3 regions of the Brucella sp. NBRC 12953 genome follow, and region 1 is predicted to be linked to each of the others. Evidence: riboswitches for the same ligand, from Rfam matches in the RefSeq annotation. Region 1 holds a riboswitch; each other region holds the start of a gene.

Region 1 (4,943 bases):
ACACGAGATGTCCCATATAAACAAACCGTCAATGAAACGGAAACAGTTTGTCAACAAAATGGGTCACAATAGCGTGACAAACTTAAGTAAAAAGTGAAACATATTATCGTTTTATAAGCATCAACAAATTATATAAATTAGGTAACTCTACTTTAATAACAACTTTTATTAGGAGTTGTTTCTGCTAGCGCTGAATCATTGAAACCGCTCTGTCTCTTTGTTTTATCGCATTATCCGACGCAAAACCGGTTTCCATTTTTGCTGGAAATATTCTAATTTAGCTTATGCTGATTGCTTTAGATGCAGCTGTTCATGACCTGGTGCGCGATAGCGAATATGGCAACCGCGTACTCCATAGTATTCGACGTCGACTTCAACACCGAAAACACTGCGAATACATTCGGCCCGTAGTACCTCGCGCGGAGTACCCAGCGCCACAATCTGCCCCTTGTTCATCACTGCGATACGATCACAGAACATCGCCGCATGGTTGAGGTCATGAAGTGCCGCAACAACTGTTAGCTCTTGACGCCTTACAAGATCGAGCAAACCAATCTGGTGGCCAATATCGAGGTGATTGGTCGGCTCATCCAGAAGCAGAATCTGAGGCTCCTGCGCCAGCGCACGCGCAATATGCACGCGCTGACGTTCACCGCCTGAAAGCGTATGCCAATATCGATTTGCCAGATGCGCCATATCTACATTGGCTAAAGCCCGTTCGACAATGACATCATCCGCATCAGACCATGGCGATAAAGCACCCAGATAGGGTGTCCGCCCCAGTTCAACGGCTTGCCGTGCAGTGATGCGATCAGTTGTGCCTGCCTGCTGCTCGACAAGTGCAAGTTTGCGTGCGATCTCGCGACGGTTGAGCTTATGGATCGGCGTTCCGCACAATTTTACTTCGCCAGCGCGACCGCGACGCACACCGGAAAGCAGCGAAAGCAAGCTCGTTTTACCGGACCCATTCGGTCCAATAATGCCGAGGAATTCCCCTTCTTGCACATCAAGCGAAACATCCCGCAGAATTTCTGCACCACCTACCGACCAGCCAACATTTTTCGTCGAAAGCATCATGATTGATCCCTCCTCTGCCCGAGCAAGAGTGCAAAGGCCGGTGCGCCGACCAGAGCCGTAATTACCCCAATGGGTAGAACCTGACCCGGAATGATTATTCGTGACAGGATATCGGCGAGGATCATGAAGATTGCACCAATCAGTGCGGCTGCCGGCAACAATCGCCCATGGCGAACGCCAACGACCATTCGGGCTGCATGTGGAATAACCAGACCGATAAAGCCGATTGAGCCAACAATGGAAACCATGACCGCCGTCATCATGGCACTGACACCAATCAGAACCGCGTAAACGCGACGCACTGGAATACCCAGCGAGGCGGCAGATTCAGAGCCGAAGGTGAAGGCATCAAGCGCCCGTGCGTGCCAAAGGCAAATTGCAAGCCCAATGATACATGCAGGAAAGGCAAGTGCCGCGTCAGGCCAGCGGACACCCGACAGATTGCCGAGAAGCCAGAACATGATGCCGCGAGCTTGCTCGGCATTTGCAGCCTTCGTCACGATAAACGAAGTCAATGCGTTGAAGAGCTGAGACCCCGCGATACCTGCCAGAATGATTGCACTGTTTCCTCGCCCTGCTCTTAGCGCCAGCAGCGAGACCAGAAGAAATGCTATGATTGCCCCTATAAACGCACCCAGCGAAAGCGACAGAACACCAGCGCCAATGCCTAGAATGGCAACGCTGACCGCACCTGTGGACGCACCGGCGGAAATGCCCAGAATATAAGGGTCGGCCAATGAGTTACGTAGAAGCGATTGCAGCACCACACCGGAAAGGGCAAGTGCTGCACCACAACATGCGGCAACCACCGCACGACTGAGACGATAGCTCCAGACAATACCTTCATCTATCGGCTCAAGCGGATAACCTGCATTCCAGACGCGGTTGGCGATTGTTTTCGCCACCACGTCCAGAGGTATCGCAGTTTCACCAATTGCAGCGCCCAGCCACAAGGCACCGAGAAGCAGGACAAGCGCCAGCGCTACGAAAAGCAACCTGCCGCTCATGCCCTTGCCCAGATGAATGCCAGAAGTGGCTGCGCGTGCTATCACTTGTTGAGATCCGAAGCGGCAATATCCGCAGCAAGCGTTTCAATACCTTCGATCACGCGGAGCGAAGTGCTCATCGACTGCGCATCCATATCGAAGACATGGCCGCCTGAGACGGCTGGCATCAGCTTGGTAACAGCATCACTTTCAAGGAACTGATGCTTCACAGCAATGTCGTCGGCAGGATAACGACGGCGATCAAGCTTCGCTGCAACGATCATCGACGGGTTGGATTTCGCGATTGTTTCCCAACCGACAGTTGGCCACTCTTCTTCGCTCTCGATCACATTCTTGATGCCAAGCGCGGAAAGGATATAGGCGGGAGCACCAAATTTACCGGCTGCATAGGGATCAGCATCGATCTGCGTGCTGGAGAACCAGACCATCGCGGAAAGCTTGCCATTTGTGGAGCCAATTTTCTCACGCGCAGCAGCTTCACGAGCCTTCAAGTCCGCAACGAGCTTTTCACCGCGATCCTGTACGTTGAAGATCTCAGCAAGTTCAGTGATTTCCTGATAGACGATTTCCATCTTGAAAGGTGCCGTGCGGACGCCATCGCCGCCGCCGGAATTATCCTTGCCTACACAATCGGAGGGTGAGGTGTAGGTTGGAATGCCCAATTCTTCAAATTGTTCAGGCTTACCGACAATGCCCATCGGGCCAACGTGCCACTGAAAATCAGCAGTGACGATTTCAGGCTTTTCCGCTAGCACACTTTCAAAGCTTGGGTCGTTGTCCGCAAGGCGCTTGACCTTTGCATTAACTTCTTCAAAACCCTTCAGAACAGGGCCAAACCAGACAGCAGTACCGACAACTTTGTCGCCAAGACCGAGGCTGTAAAGAATTTCTGTACTGCTCTGACCAACGGCCACAGCGCGGGTTGGTGCCTGTTTGAACGTAACATCGCGACCGCAATTTTTCAGCGTCAGCGGATACTGAGTTTCAGCAGCTTGTGCAGCGAAGCCACTCGCAAGAATAGCAACTGCTGAGAAGGCAACGCGAAACGACGTCTTGCCGATAAAGTTCATTTAAAACCCCGAAATGATAAGAGAAAAAGCCGCATCAAACGGCGGAAGCGATCCGGCGCGTAAAGAAGACGGACATATCCGGGGATATGAATGACGATGGGAGGCAACGTCCTGCGACGCTTAAAGCTGTCATAACCAACTCTCCTGCACCGGGCATCCCCGCCCGTGACAATGGACTACGTTAGACGGCAGGTCTCCTGGCTCACAGATATTCGCTGTTCATCTGCCTTCCCGAGCTGTTTGGAACAGTCTCAGTGACATGACGCTTTGAGGCATCACAAGGATGAACGGCAATCCGCTTACAGTTGCGGGGGCAGCCACGGTCTCGGTCCCTTTTGGGTCGTCCTCACCGTGTTCCCTATTAATCCCCTTCACTCTCGGTCGGGGAACCGTCGTAACTGTATTACATCGCACCGATATAAGCGTCAAGCGAGCCGGGTCGCTTATTCAGCCCTATAAAATCGCTATATAAGACTTTTTGCTAATACGATATTGCAAGTAAAAACAAGCGATGCTGCTTGCTGGTATATTGTAATTCTCTCCTGTAGTCTCCAGATCAGGAGTCTCTGCTTGGGAAGCAGGGGTTTTTGAGGAGGGCTGTCGCAAAGACAGCAGCAAAATGCACGCAAAGTGCATTCAGGGAGGATTTATGCGTAAATGGATTCTGGCCATTTCGTCGGTGGCAGCGCTTGCAATGGCGGGTGCAGCTTCGGCTGAAGATTACAAGGTATTGGCGCCAGCAGCACCGGGCGGTGGCTGGGACCAGACAGCACGCACCATGCAGAACGTGCTTCAGGATGAAAAGATTTCCGGCAGCGTTCAGGTCATTAACGTTCCGGGCGCAGGTGGCACGATTGGCCTGGCGCAGTTCGTCAACCAGAACAAGGGCGACCCGAGCCAGCTCATCGTTGGCGGCTATGTCATGGTCGGTGCGATCCTGACCAACAATTCGCCCGTCAATCTCGACGCGATTACACCAATCGCCCGCCTCACCGGCGAATACGAAGCCATCGTCGTTCCGGCATCGTCCGACATTCAGAACCTCGGCGATCTTGTTGCCAAGCTCAAGGCTGATCCGGGCTCCGTTTCCTGGGGCGGCGGCTCGGCAGGTGGTACGGACCACATCACAGCTGGTCTTTTTGCCAAGGCTGCAGGCGTTGATCCGACCAAAGTCAACTACATTGCCTTTTCCGGTGGTGGCGAAGCGCTCGCTGCAATTCTTGGCAATCAGGTAACAGTCGGCATTTCCGGCTATGGCGAATTTGACCCACAGATCAAGGCTGGTACGCTTCGCATTATCGGTATTTCCAGCGATGAACGCGTTGAAGGCATCGACGCTCCGACCTTCAAGGAAGGTGGCGTCGACGTTTCGATCCAGAACTGGCGCATGGTCGGCGCCGCTCCGGGCATCACCGCCGAACAGGAAGCGGCCGTCAATGCAGATATCGAAAAGATGGTGAAGTCTGAATCCTGGCAGAAGGCACTGGCCGACAAGGGCTGGGCCGATACCTATCTTGCAGGCGATGCTTTTAAAGAGCAACTCAAGAAAGATGTGGCTTCCACTGAAACCATCCTCAAGGAAATCGGCCTCGTCAAATGACAGGATCTGAACAGCATGGAGAGCGCCGTTCCGCTGGAACGGCGCCAGACTACGCAGCTCTTGTCATAGCCCTAATCCTTGCTGCAATTGCTATCGCAATTGCCTGGTCAACGGCCTATGGCAACAATGTGCTGTCTTACTCGCCCGTTGGGCCTAAAACCGTCCCCTATATCATTGCAGCTGGGCTAT
Region 2 (4,943 bases), on a different contig from region 1:
GCATTCGCAAAGCCGGGATAGTAAAGCTCATTAAAGGTCGGCGCACGGAAGCCCGTGCCAAACGAAGAACGCAGCACGAGATCCGGCAGAATTTCGTAGCTCGCGCCGAGATTATACGTGACCACGTCACCAAACTGCTCATTATAATCGTAGCGCACACCGCCATCAAAGCGCAGCGCATCATATTCGAGCGAGTATTGCCCGAATACCGCAGCCAGATCACGACTGGTTTTGGCATATTCGGTCGTAGCGCTGACTTCCTCGCGGTAAGCTTCAACGCCACCGGTCACCACATGCGAAACATTGCCCGTTTCAAACTGCTTTTCCGTCGAGGCAAAGATGCCATAGCGCTTAGTTTCAAACAGATCAGACCCGCTAACCCCCTTACGGAAATTTCGGCTGTGATCGAGACCAGAGCTGAGCTCGATCGTCGAAGACCAATCAGCTGTGTGATCGATACGCGCACCCAACTTGCCGCTAAATGCTGTTGTATACGCTTCGTTAGCAGACGGTGCTTTGGCATCATATTGATTGCGGCCGCGGCTCAGGAGGCCATCAGTATAAATCTTCCCCCAATCAAAATCCTTCGACAGCGAGAAGTTAAACGATCCCTGCAGAAAACCATCACGATCAGGCTCATAACCAAAAGAATCCGGAGTCGTAAAATTATATCCCTGTGTGCCTGTGACAGCGGCACCAAAGGCATAATCAATGCCGTCCTTGCTGCGTCCCTGAAGCGAACCGGACGCATAACCGCCCCATGGATGCGTAACCCCCGTTGTCAGACTTCCGCAGTAGGAGCGCTCACCGCAGGCTCCGCCCTGTTTGGTGATGATGTTGATAACCCCTCCCATCGCATCCGCACCATATTGCGAGGAATGCGCGCCTTTCGCGATTTCAATACGATCAATTGAACTCAGTGGAATATTGGAAAGCGCTGTTGCTCCGGTCGTTGCTGATGCGGTTCGCACACCGTTGACGAGAACAACCGTCTGTTTTGACGACATACCGCGAATGTAGAGATTGGAAGACGATCCCTGCCCGCCATTGGTGGTAATCGAAATTCCCGAATAGTACTGAAGAAGCGATTGCAAATCAGGCGCTGCTGATCGGTCGATTTCCTCCCGATCAATGACCGTGACGGACGATGTGGAGCGCTGCAAAGACGTTGCACGCCTCAACGGTGTGACGACAATCGTATCAAGCACAACGCCATCCTGCACGCTTGCCTTCGTCTGAGCGAATACGTCGAGCGGCGTAACCACCAGAACGGTGGATGCGAGATATGCCGATAGTTTGAGAATATGCATTATTTCTACTTCCTGCGTGCAAGCCTTGCTTCACCGCAGGTGTCAGAAATCAGGGCGGAAGCGCCTTGTCTTTGTCCCACGGCAACATTTCACAATGTCACCGCTACGGACGGCCGCGACTGGACACCCCTCGTGTCAGCCATGGGTGACTGGATACGGCAGGTCTCCTGACTTCCGGGTCTTCATCGGTCCTCCGCCTTCCCGAACGTGAATATTCAGTGGCTATGATCGCAACTTACGATCATGGGAGGATGACTCGCCGGTCACAGTTGCGGGGGCAGTCTCGGTCTCAGCTCTTCAAATGAGCCTCACCGTGTTCCCTTTTCATCCATCCTTGCGGACAGAACCGTTTCCTGTGGCGAGCGATAGCAAGGGGATGGCAGATTATCAACTGCAACAATGTGCCCCATCTGAATCACATTCAGAACCAATTGATTCAGATGGTTGAACTGTATGGATTTTTCATCTCAGGAAGTCGCGGAAACGACGCAGTGCAAAGAAGAAAAGAACGCTTCCGATTACAATCATGGCCAGCAATTGCGGCCACACGACATTGAGTCCAGCACCGCGGAACAGCACCGATTGCGCGAGCATCACGAAATGCGTGTTGGGTGCCGCCAGCATGATATTCTGAATGATTTCCGGCATACTTTCGCGCGGCGTTGTACCGCCTGAGAGAACCTGTAGTGGTAGCAGAACCAGCATAAGCAAAAGCCCAAACTGAGGCATAGAACCAGCAATCGTTGCTAGGAAAATGCCAAGGCTCGTGGTCGCGAAAAGCTGTAATGCAGCACCCGCTAAAAACAGTGTCAGCGAACCATTGATCGGCACCGCCAGAATGCCCTGCACAACCACAACCAGCGAAAAGGCAGTCGCCACTAGAACCACCATCCCCATGGACCAGACCTTGGAGACCATGATCTCAAGTGGCGTCACCGGCATGACCAGCAGATGTTCGATGGTGCCATGTTCGCGCTCGCGGATGAGAGCTGCCCCCGTCAAAATGATCGAAAGCATAGTCACCGATGAAATGACATTGGTGATTGCACCAAACCAGCCTTTGTTCAGATCCTGATTGAAGCGCGCGCGTAGGTTAAGTCCAACCGGTGTTTGCGTATCCCCGCGATAGCGATTGAGAAACTCGTTCACTTCGCTGGAAACTATCGACTGAACATAACCGCCGCCGGTAAAGGCCTGACTCATGCGCGTTGCATCGACATTCAGCTGAATCGTTGGCGAACGCCCGGCAAGCAGATCGCGCTGAAAATTCGGCGGGATATTGAGCGCAAACGTATCGAGGCCAGAATCCATCCGTTTATCCATCTCATGAGATGAGATGAGCTTTGGCGGCACAAAATACGGCGGATAAAACGCAGTCGTGATGCGACCCGAAACCGGTGACTGATCCTCATCAACGATTGCGATTGCAGCATTGTTGAGATTTTCCGGCATAGCCTTTGCAGCGGTATAGATCGCAAGTGTGAAGGCATAGACGATAAGCAGCAGAAGCATCGGATCACGCGCCAGTCCGCGCAGTTCCTTGACGCCAAGCTGGAATATATTGGAAATCCGCATCTCAGCCCGCCTGCTTCTTGAGAAGTACAATGCCGAGAACGGTAAGAACCGGTATGGCAATCAGCAGCGGCAGGAATGATCCGGCGAGATCGGAGAAATCGAGCGCCTTTGAGAAAGTCCCGCGCGAGATCGTCACGAAATAGGTCGTCGGATAAATCTTGCCGATAAACGCACCTGCCCCCTGCAAAGACGAGACCGGATCGATAATGCCAGAATATTGCACTGCGGGAATGAGTGTCAGCAATGCAGTGCCGAAGATCGCCGCAATCTGGCTATTGATAAAGGTTGAGATCACCAAGCCCATGCCGGTCGTAATGATGACATAGAGAAGCGCCGCCGTGGCATAGGTCAGGAAACTGCCTGTGAATGGCACACGGAATATGAAAACAGCAAAGGCCGTCAGCATCAGGAAGTTGAGAAAAGCAAGCGCGATATAGGGCAGCTGTTTGCCTAGCAAAAACTCGAACTTAGTCACCGGCGTCACATAGAAATTTATGATGGAGCCAAGTTCTTTTTCACGTACAACGCTCAGAACCGCCAACATTGCAGGGATCATCAGCAGAAGTAGCGGGATAACTGCTGGCACCATGGCCACAAGGCTCTGGACGTCCGGATTATAACGATAACGAATTTCCAGATTGAAGTTACCAACAGTGGCGTTGCTTCCATAAAGCTCGCGCGCTTTTTGTGTCAGCCAATTGGCATGCATTCCCTGCACATAACCGCGCACGGTTTCCGCTCGCGTTGGCATGGCGCCGTCGATCCAGGCACCAATTTCGACAGGACGACCACGCGAGACATTGCTGCCGAAATTCGGCGGGATTTCAATAGCCAGGCAGATTTCACCTTCGCGCATACGCCGATCAAGGTCGTCATAATCGGTTATGGGTACTTTTTCAGTGAAATACCGGGAACCAGCAAGTTGCTGCGTGTAATCACGGCTAATCGTCGTATCGTCGCGATCCAAAACCGCAAACGTCAAGTCCTCTACATCGAGATTGATACCGTATCCGATCACGAACATCAGGATCACAGTGCCCAGAATGGCCAATGTCGCCCGGATCGGATCGCGTTTCAACTCCAGCGCTTCGCGGCGTGAGAAAGCCAACATTCGCCGAGGATTTGGCAACCAACCCGCGCGGGCCGTCGTGCTTTTCTCAACCTTTTCAGGCTGAATCTTCACCGCCTCTTGAACGTCTTTCTCAGGCGCTGTTTCGCCAATTGCTTCTTCGAGATATGCGATGAAAGCATCTTCAAGTGTTGCTACATTCCGGCTTGCGGTAATGGCTTTTGGTGTGTCGCTGATCAACACCTTACCAGCATGCATCAAGGAAATGCGATCACACAGTTCCGCTTCATTCATGAAATGGGTCGACACGAAAATCGTGACATTGTCGTTGCGCGAAAGATCGGCAAGGATTTGCCAGAACGCATCGCGCGCAACTGGATCAACGCCTGAAGTTGGCTCATCGAGAATAAGAATATCCGGCGAATGGATCAGCGCGACAGCCAGCGACAGGCGCTGGCGGATGCCGAGCGGCATCGAGTCGGGAAGATCATCCATAACGCCAGCCAAATCAAACCTTTGGGCCAGTTCCTTGATTCTGCGCTTGGTATCTTCTTCCGCCATGCCAAACAGCTTGGCGTGAAGCTCCAGATTTTGATGAACTGTCAGTTCGGAATAGAGCGAAAACGCCTGCGACATGTAACCAACATGACGGCGTATATCGATATCCTTTGGGTCGACTTCGCGTCCAAACAGCCTTGCCGTGCCTTCGCTTGCAGGCAACAAGCCGGTCAAGACCTTCATCGTCGTGGATTTGCCGCAACCGTTAGAGCCGAGGAAGCCGAAAATCTCGCCGCGCGGAATACGGAAACTTACATTGTCAACGGCAGTGAAATTGCCAAATCGCACCGTGACATGCTCGGCTTCGATAGCGATGCCACTATCTGCCTGTGTATTGCGCGGTGGCATTACTACTTCGCTGTGCCCTTTCCGAAGCTCCTCCGGCAAAAGCGCGATGAAGGCTGCATCAAGATTAGGCGTCTGGGTTTTCT
Region 3 (4,943 bases), on a different contig from region 1:
CTTTATAACGTCAATCGGGAAATGTTTGTCGCGATCCCATCGCAGTGCATGAGGCGCAACAAAATCCGATGCGAAGCCGCGCGCCATATCTTGAATGGCGAGTTGATCTTCATTGAGTTCAAACTGGTTCTGGTCGGCAGTATCCATGGTTTCCTCCCTATGAGCACCGCACCCTCCTGAGGCGACTAGATCACAATGGCGCGTGGCTGCCAACGCTCCATTGGAATAATGTTGCTCACTTTTGTAATAAACTGATGCGCATTTTTGCATATAAGGTTGCCGCAACCGCTGGCGATTGCCAGTCGCATGAAGTTGGGATAGGCAAGCTCGCATGACACGCGCAATCATGTTTCAGGGAACGGGTTCGGATGTCGGCAAAAGCGTGCTTGTTGCCGGTCTTTGTCGCGTTGCACGCAATCGCGGGCTGAAAGTCCGGCCGTTCAAACCGCAAAACATGTCGAATAATGCAGCCGTCAGCGATGATGGCGGCGAGATTGGGCGCGCGCAATGGCTTCAGGCTCTGGCTTGCGGCGAGCCGTCATCGGTTCATATGAACCCGGTTCTGCTGAAGCCACAGACTGATATGGGCAGTCAGGTGGTTGTGCAGGGTAAAGTGCGTGGCGAGGCGCGTGGGCGCTATTATCAGCAGTTAAAGCCGCAACTGATGGCTGCGGTGATGGAATCCTTTGATATTGTCAGTGAAGGCGCCGATCTGGTGTTGATCGAAGGTGCGGGGTCGCCTGCCGAAATCAATCTGCGCGCCGGTGATATCGCCAATATGGGCTTTGCCACGCGTGCAAATGTGCCAGTCGTCTTGGTGGGTGATATTGATCGCGGCGGGGTGATTGCCTCGCTGGTCGGTACGCATACAATTCTGCCGGATGAAGATCGCGCCATGGTGCGCGGCTTCATGATTAACAAGTTTCGCGGCGATATTTCGCTGTTTGATGACGGTCTGGAAGCGATTACCCGCTTTACGGGCTGGCGTTCTTTTGGGGTTGTTCCATGGTTGAAAGCCGTGTCACGACTGCCTGCTGAAGATTCGGTCGTTCTGGAACGAGCCACGCGCGGCGATGCCAAGGCGTTGAAAGTAGCAGTCCCCCTGTTGCCGCGTATTGCGAATTTCGACGATTTTGATCCGCTGAAGGCAGAAAACCAGGTTGAGGTTGTCATGGTTCCGCCGGGACAGCCTTTGCCGCATGACGCAGGGCTTGTGGTTTTACCGGGCACGAAATCAACGATTGCCGATCTGATTGCATTTCGCGAAAACGGATGGGAGCGTGATTTGCAGCTCCATGTGCGGCGCGGCGGGCATGTGCTTGGTATTTGTGGTGGGTTTCAGATGCTCGGCAACCGGATCAGTGACCCGGAGGGTATCGAGGGTCAGGTGCGCGACATCGACGGGTTGGGGTTGCTGGACGTCAACACTATGATGGAACCAGAAAAAGTCTTGCGCAATGTTGAGGCTCACTCGCAACTTTATGATGCAGCACTTGATGGCTACGAGATTCATATAGGGCGGACAAATGGTCCCGATGCTATCCGCCCATTCGCGCGGATCGGCGATCACGATGACGGGGCAGTCTCGGCGAACGGTCGGGTAATGGGGACTTACCTGCACGGTTTTTTTGGTGCGGATGAGTTCCGTCGGCAATTTCTTGCAACGCTCGGCGTGAGCAGTTCAGTCGAGAATTATCGTGCTGGCATTGAAACGGCACTTGATGAGCTGGCTGACGGCCTTGAAAACTGTCTGGATATTGATGCGTTGTTTGCACTCGATTGACGCCGCATTTGTGAAAGCCTAGTGTCGGTTTACACAACAGGTTTTGCCGGGACGAATCCCGACGATACCAAAAGGGAATGCGACGGACGGACCCAATCCGGGCGTCTTTATCGCAGCCGACCCCGCGACTGTAGAGCGGAGAGGGATGAGGCAAGCCGGTTAACCGGCGGCCACTGGAAACACAGCGTTTCTGGGAAGGCAGCTTCAAACCCTACGACCCGTGAGCCAGGAGACCTGCCTGTTGCGTGAAGGACATTTTGTCCGCACCCCATGGGAGGTTTTCCCTGCTGCCTGCACGGAGGTTGTCATGGCTGCGCGTACCCAAAATTCTGTTCCCAACACTTTAGCTATGCCGCTTGCAACGCGTCTTGGCACGGCTGTCGTGTCGCTGCTTCTTGGTGCTTTTCTGATTTATGGCGTGGGTCTTGCTCACTCCGATACGCTGCACGATTCAGCGCACGACACGCGTCATTCATACGGTTTTCCCTGCCACTAAGCCGTTTAGCTTTTTGAATTGGAATTGAGCAACGCCCGATGGTGGACGGCTATCGGCGCGAATTGCCGTTGTTGAGGGACTAAAATGCTTATCCGATATCTTCTGGCCACGCTTGCTGCTGGCATTTTGGCAGGGCTTCTCGTGACGCCTGCCATGTACTTGAAAACCGTTCCGCTGATCATTCAGGCGGAAACTTATGAAGACGCTGGTGGCGGTCATAGTCATGGTGATGCAGCCGAAGCGGCTGCACCGCACGATCATGCAGCAGCTGCAACCAGCGAAGGTGAAGGTGAGGCCGGGGCAGAACTGCCGTTTGGTCGTCTTGGCAATACATTGCTCGCCAATCTCGTAGCTGGCGCAGGTTTTGCCCTGCTTTTGGGCGGTGTTGCTCTGTTGCTTGGTCGTCGTATTACGCCGCAGAACGGTATTTTCTGGGGTGTGGCCGGTTTCTTTGCAGTCGCTTTCCTGCCAGCTTTGGGGCTTTCGCCGGAACTGCCTGCGATGCCCGCAGCCGATCTGGCGCAGCGCCAGCTCTGGTGGATTCTGACAGTGGTGTTAAGCGGCGTCGGCATTTATCTGCTGGTTTTGCGTGGTGAGATCATTTCCAAAATTCTCGGGCTTGTGTTGATTATCGCACCACATCTTTATGGTGCACCGCATCCTGAAGATATTGCATCGCCAATCCCATCGCTGCTTGCTTCGCAATATGCAGTCGCATCGCTTGCAACAAACCTGTTCATGTGGGCCGTCATTGGTCTTGCGCTGGGCTGGTTCATTCAGGCTTATGCAAAGTCGGATATTGAAGGCTGATACCTATGGCTCCGCCCAGAAATGAAAATGCAAAAATTACATTCGTTCTTGGCGGAGCCCGTTCTGGTAAGTCGTCGTTTGCGGAGAAACTGGTTGAGGACTCAGGACTTCAGCCAGTCTATCTCGCGACAGGACGTGCATTCGACAAGGAAATGGAAAGCCGTATTTCCATTCATCGCGACCGTCGCGGACGTGAATGGCAGACGGTGGAAGAACCACTCGACCTTGTTGGGGCGCTTGAAAAACATGCGGGGCATGACCGCTTCGTGCTGGTCGATTGCCTGACGCTCTGGATCACCAATCTGATGATGGCAGAGCAGAATATCGCTGCTGAAACCGAGACACTGATAGCGGCGTTGAGTCCGCTTTCAGGTCCGGTTGTTTTCGTTTCCAACGAAGTTGGCCTAGGCATTGTGCCGGAAAATCAGATGGCGCGGGAGTTTCGCGATCATGCCGGTTTTTTGCATCAGGCCGTGGCATCAGTGGCGGATGAAGTTTATTTCATGGCGGCAGGTCTGCCGCTCAAAATGAAGGGATAATTCGATGCAGGGACAAAAGATTCCAGCGACCGTAATCACCGGCTTCTTAGGTTCCGGCAAGACGACGCTGATCCGCAATCTGCTGGAAAATGCCAATGGAAAGCGCATCGCGCTTATCATCAATGAGTTTGGTGATCTGGGCGTCGATGGCGGAATTCTGAAAGGCTGTGGTATTGAAAGCTGCCGTGAGGAAGACGTGATCGAACTCAACAATGGTTGCATCTGCTGCACTGTTGCCGATGACTTCATTCCGACCATGACTAAGCTTCTGGATCGTGCGGATCGTCCTGATCATATCGTGATCGAGACTTCAGGACTGGCGCTGCCACAGCCGCTGGTCGCCGCGTTCAACTGGCCTGAAATCAAGACACAGGTAACGGTTGACGGTGTAGTGACTGTTATCGATGCTGCCGCCGTTGCCGAAGGTCGTTTTGCAGATGATCATGACAAGGTTGATGCACAACGCGCAGCGGACGAATCTCTTGATCATGAAAGCCCCTTAGAGGAACTTTTTGAGGATCAGATTCATGCAGCTGACCTTATTGTTTTGAACAAAGCCGATCTCGTTGATCCATCGAAACTTGATAGCGTGAAGGCCGATGTGGCTGAACGCTCAACGCGTCGCGTCAACATGGTGCCAGCAAGCTTCGGCAAGCTTGGTGCAGACGTGCTGCTCGGTCTTGGCGTGGGTACGGAAGACGATATTGCCAATCGCAAATCGCATCATGAAATTCATCATGCTGATGGTCACGAGCATGATCACGATGAGTTTGAAAGCTTTGTGGTGGAAGCAGGTTCGGTAGCCGATCCCAAGGTATTTGCAGAGAAGCTCAAAGCTGTGATCGCGGAACACGATGTTCTGCGTCTCAAGGGCTTTGTCGATGTGCCGGGCAAGCCGATGCGTCTCGTTGTGCAGGCCGTTGGTCCACGTATTGAGCATTATTTCGACCGCCCATGGGGCAAGGATGAAGTGCGCAATACGCGTCTTGTCGTCATTGGTCTGCATGAGATTGACGAGCAGGCAATCACCAAAGCTGTGAAAGACGCCGTTTCGTAATGCATCTGTTACTTGCCCAGAAAGGAACGATAAGCGACGGCAATGAGGCCGTCGACCTCGGCCAGACGCCGGGTGACATATTGTTCCTTTCCGCTGCCGATACGGAACTGGCCAGTCTTGCTCAAGCACATAAGCTTGGGCAAAGCGGGCCAAGTCTCCGGCTCGCTAATTTTCTAAGCCTCACACATCCCATGTCGGTCGACGCTTATATTGAGCGTACGGCAAAACATGCGAAGCTTATTGTCGTGCGGATTATTG

The links. Region 1 has a riboswitch for cobalamin ahead of ABWV94_RS15515 (ABC transporter substrate-binding protein). Riboswitches for the same ligand answer to the same signal wherever they lie in the genome.
Region 2: it holds a riboswitch for cobalamin, as region 1 does, so the genes downstream of both, ABWV94_RS10805 (TonB-dependent receptor domain-containing protein) here and ABWV94_RS15515 (ABC transporter substrate-binding protein) in region 1, are expected to answer to the same signal.
Region 3: it holds a riboswitch for cobalamin, as region 1 does, so the genes downstream of both, ABWV94_RS10620 (CbtB domain-containing protein) here and ABWV94_RS15515 (ABC transporter substrate-binding protein) in region 1, are expected to answer to the same signal.

What each region holds. Positions count from the first base shown of each region.
Region 1 covers NZ_BAABSV010000006.1:103,539-108,481, reverse strand. The annotation lists gene ABWV94_RS15525 (ABC transporter ATP-binding protein) at 283-1,077, opposite strand; gene ABWV94_RS15520 (FecCD family ABC transporter permease) at 1,074-2,084, opposite strand; gene ABWV94_RS15515 (ABC transporter substrate-binding protein) at 2,126-3,154, opposite strand; cobalamin riboswitch at 3,325-3,563, opposite strand; gene ABWV94_RS15510 (Bug family tripartite tricarboxylate transporter substrate binding protein) at 3,804-4,754, shown strand; gene ABWV94_RS15505 (tripartite tricarboxylate transporter TctB family protein) at 4,751-4,943, shown strand, end outside.
Region 2 covers NZ_BAABSV010000004.1:104,008-108,950, forward strand. The annotation lists gene ABWV94_RS10805 (TonB-dependent receptor domain-containing protein) at 1-1,310, opposite strand, end outside; cobalamin riboswitch at 1,451-1,676, opposite strand; gene ABWV94_RS10810 (ABC transporter permease) at 1,773-2,885, opposite strand; gene rbbA (ribosome-associated ATPase/putative transporter RbbA) at 2,887-4,943, opposite strand, start outside.
Region 3 covers NZ_BAABSV010000004.1:59,461-64,403, reverse strand. The annotation lists gene ABWV94_RS10630 (isobutyryl-CoA dehydrogenase) at 1-147, opposite strand, end outside; gene ABWV94_RS10625 (cobyric acid synthase) at 332-1,783, shown strand; cobalamin riboswitch at 1,805-2,039, shown strand; gene ABWV94_RS10620 (CbtB domain-containing protein) at 2,091-2,279, shown strand; gene ABWV94_RS10615 (CbtA family protein) at 2,364-3,089, shown strand; gene cobU (bifunctional adenosylcobinamide kinase/adenosylcobinamide-phosphate guanylyltransferase) at 3,095-3,628, shown strand; gene cobW (cobalamin biosynthesis protein CobW) at 3,633-4,685, shown strand; gene cobN (cobaltochelatase subunit CobN) at 4,685-4,943, shown strand, end outside.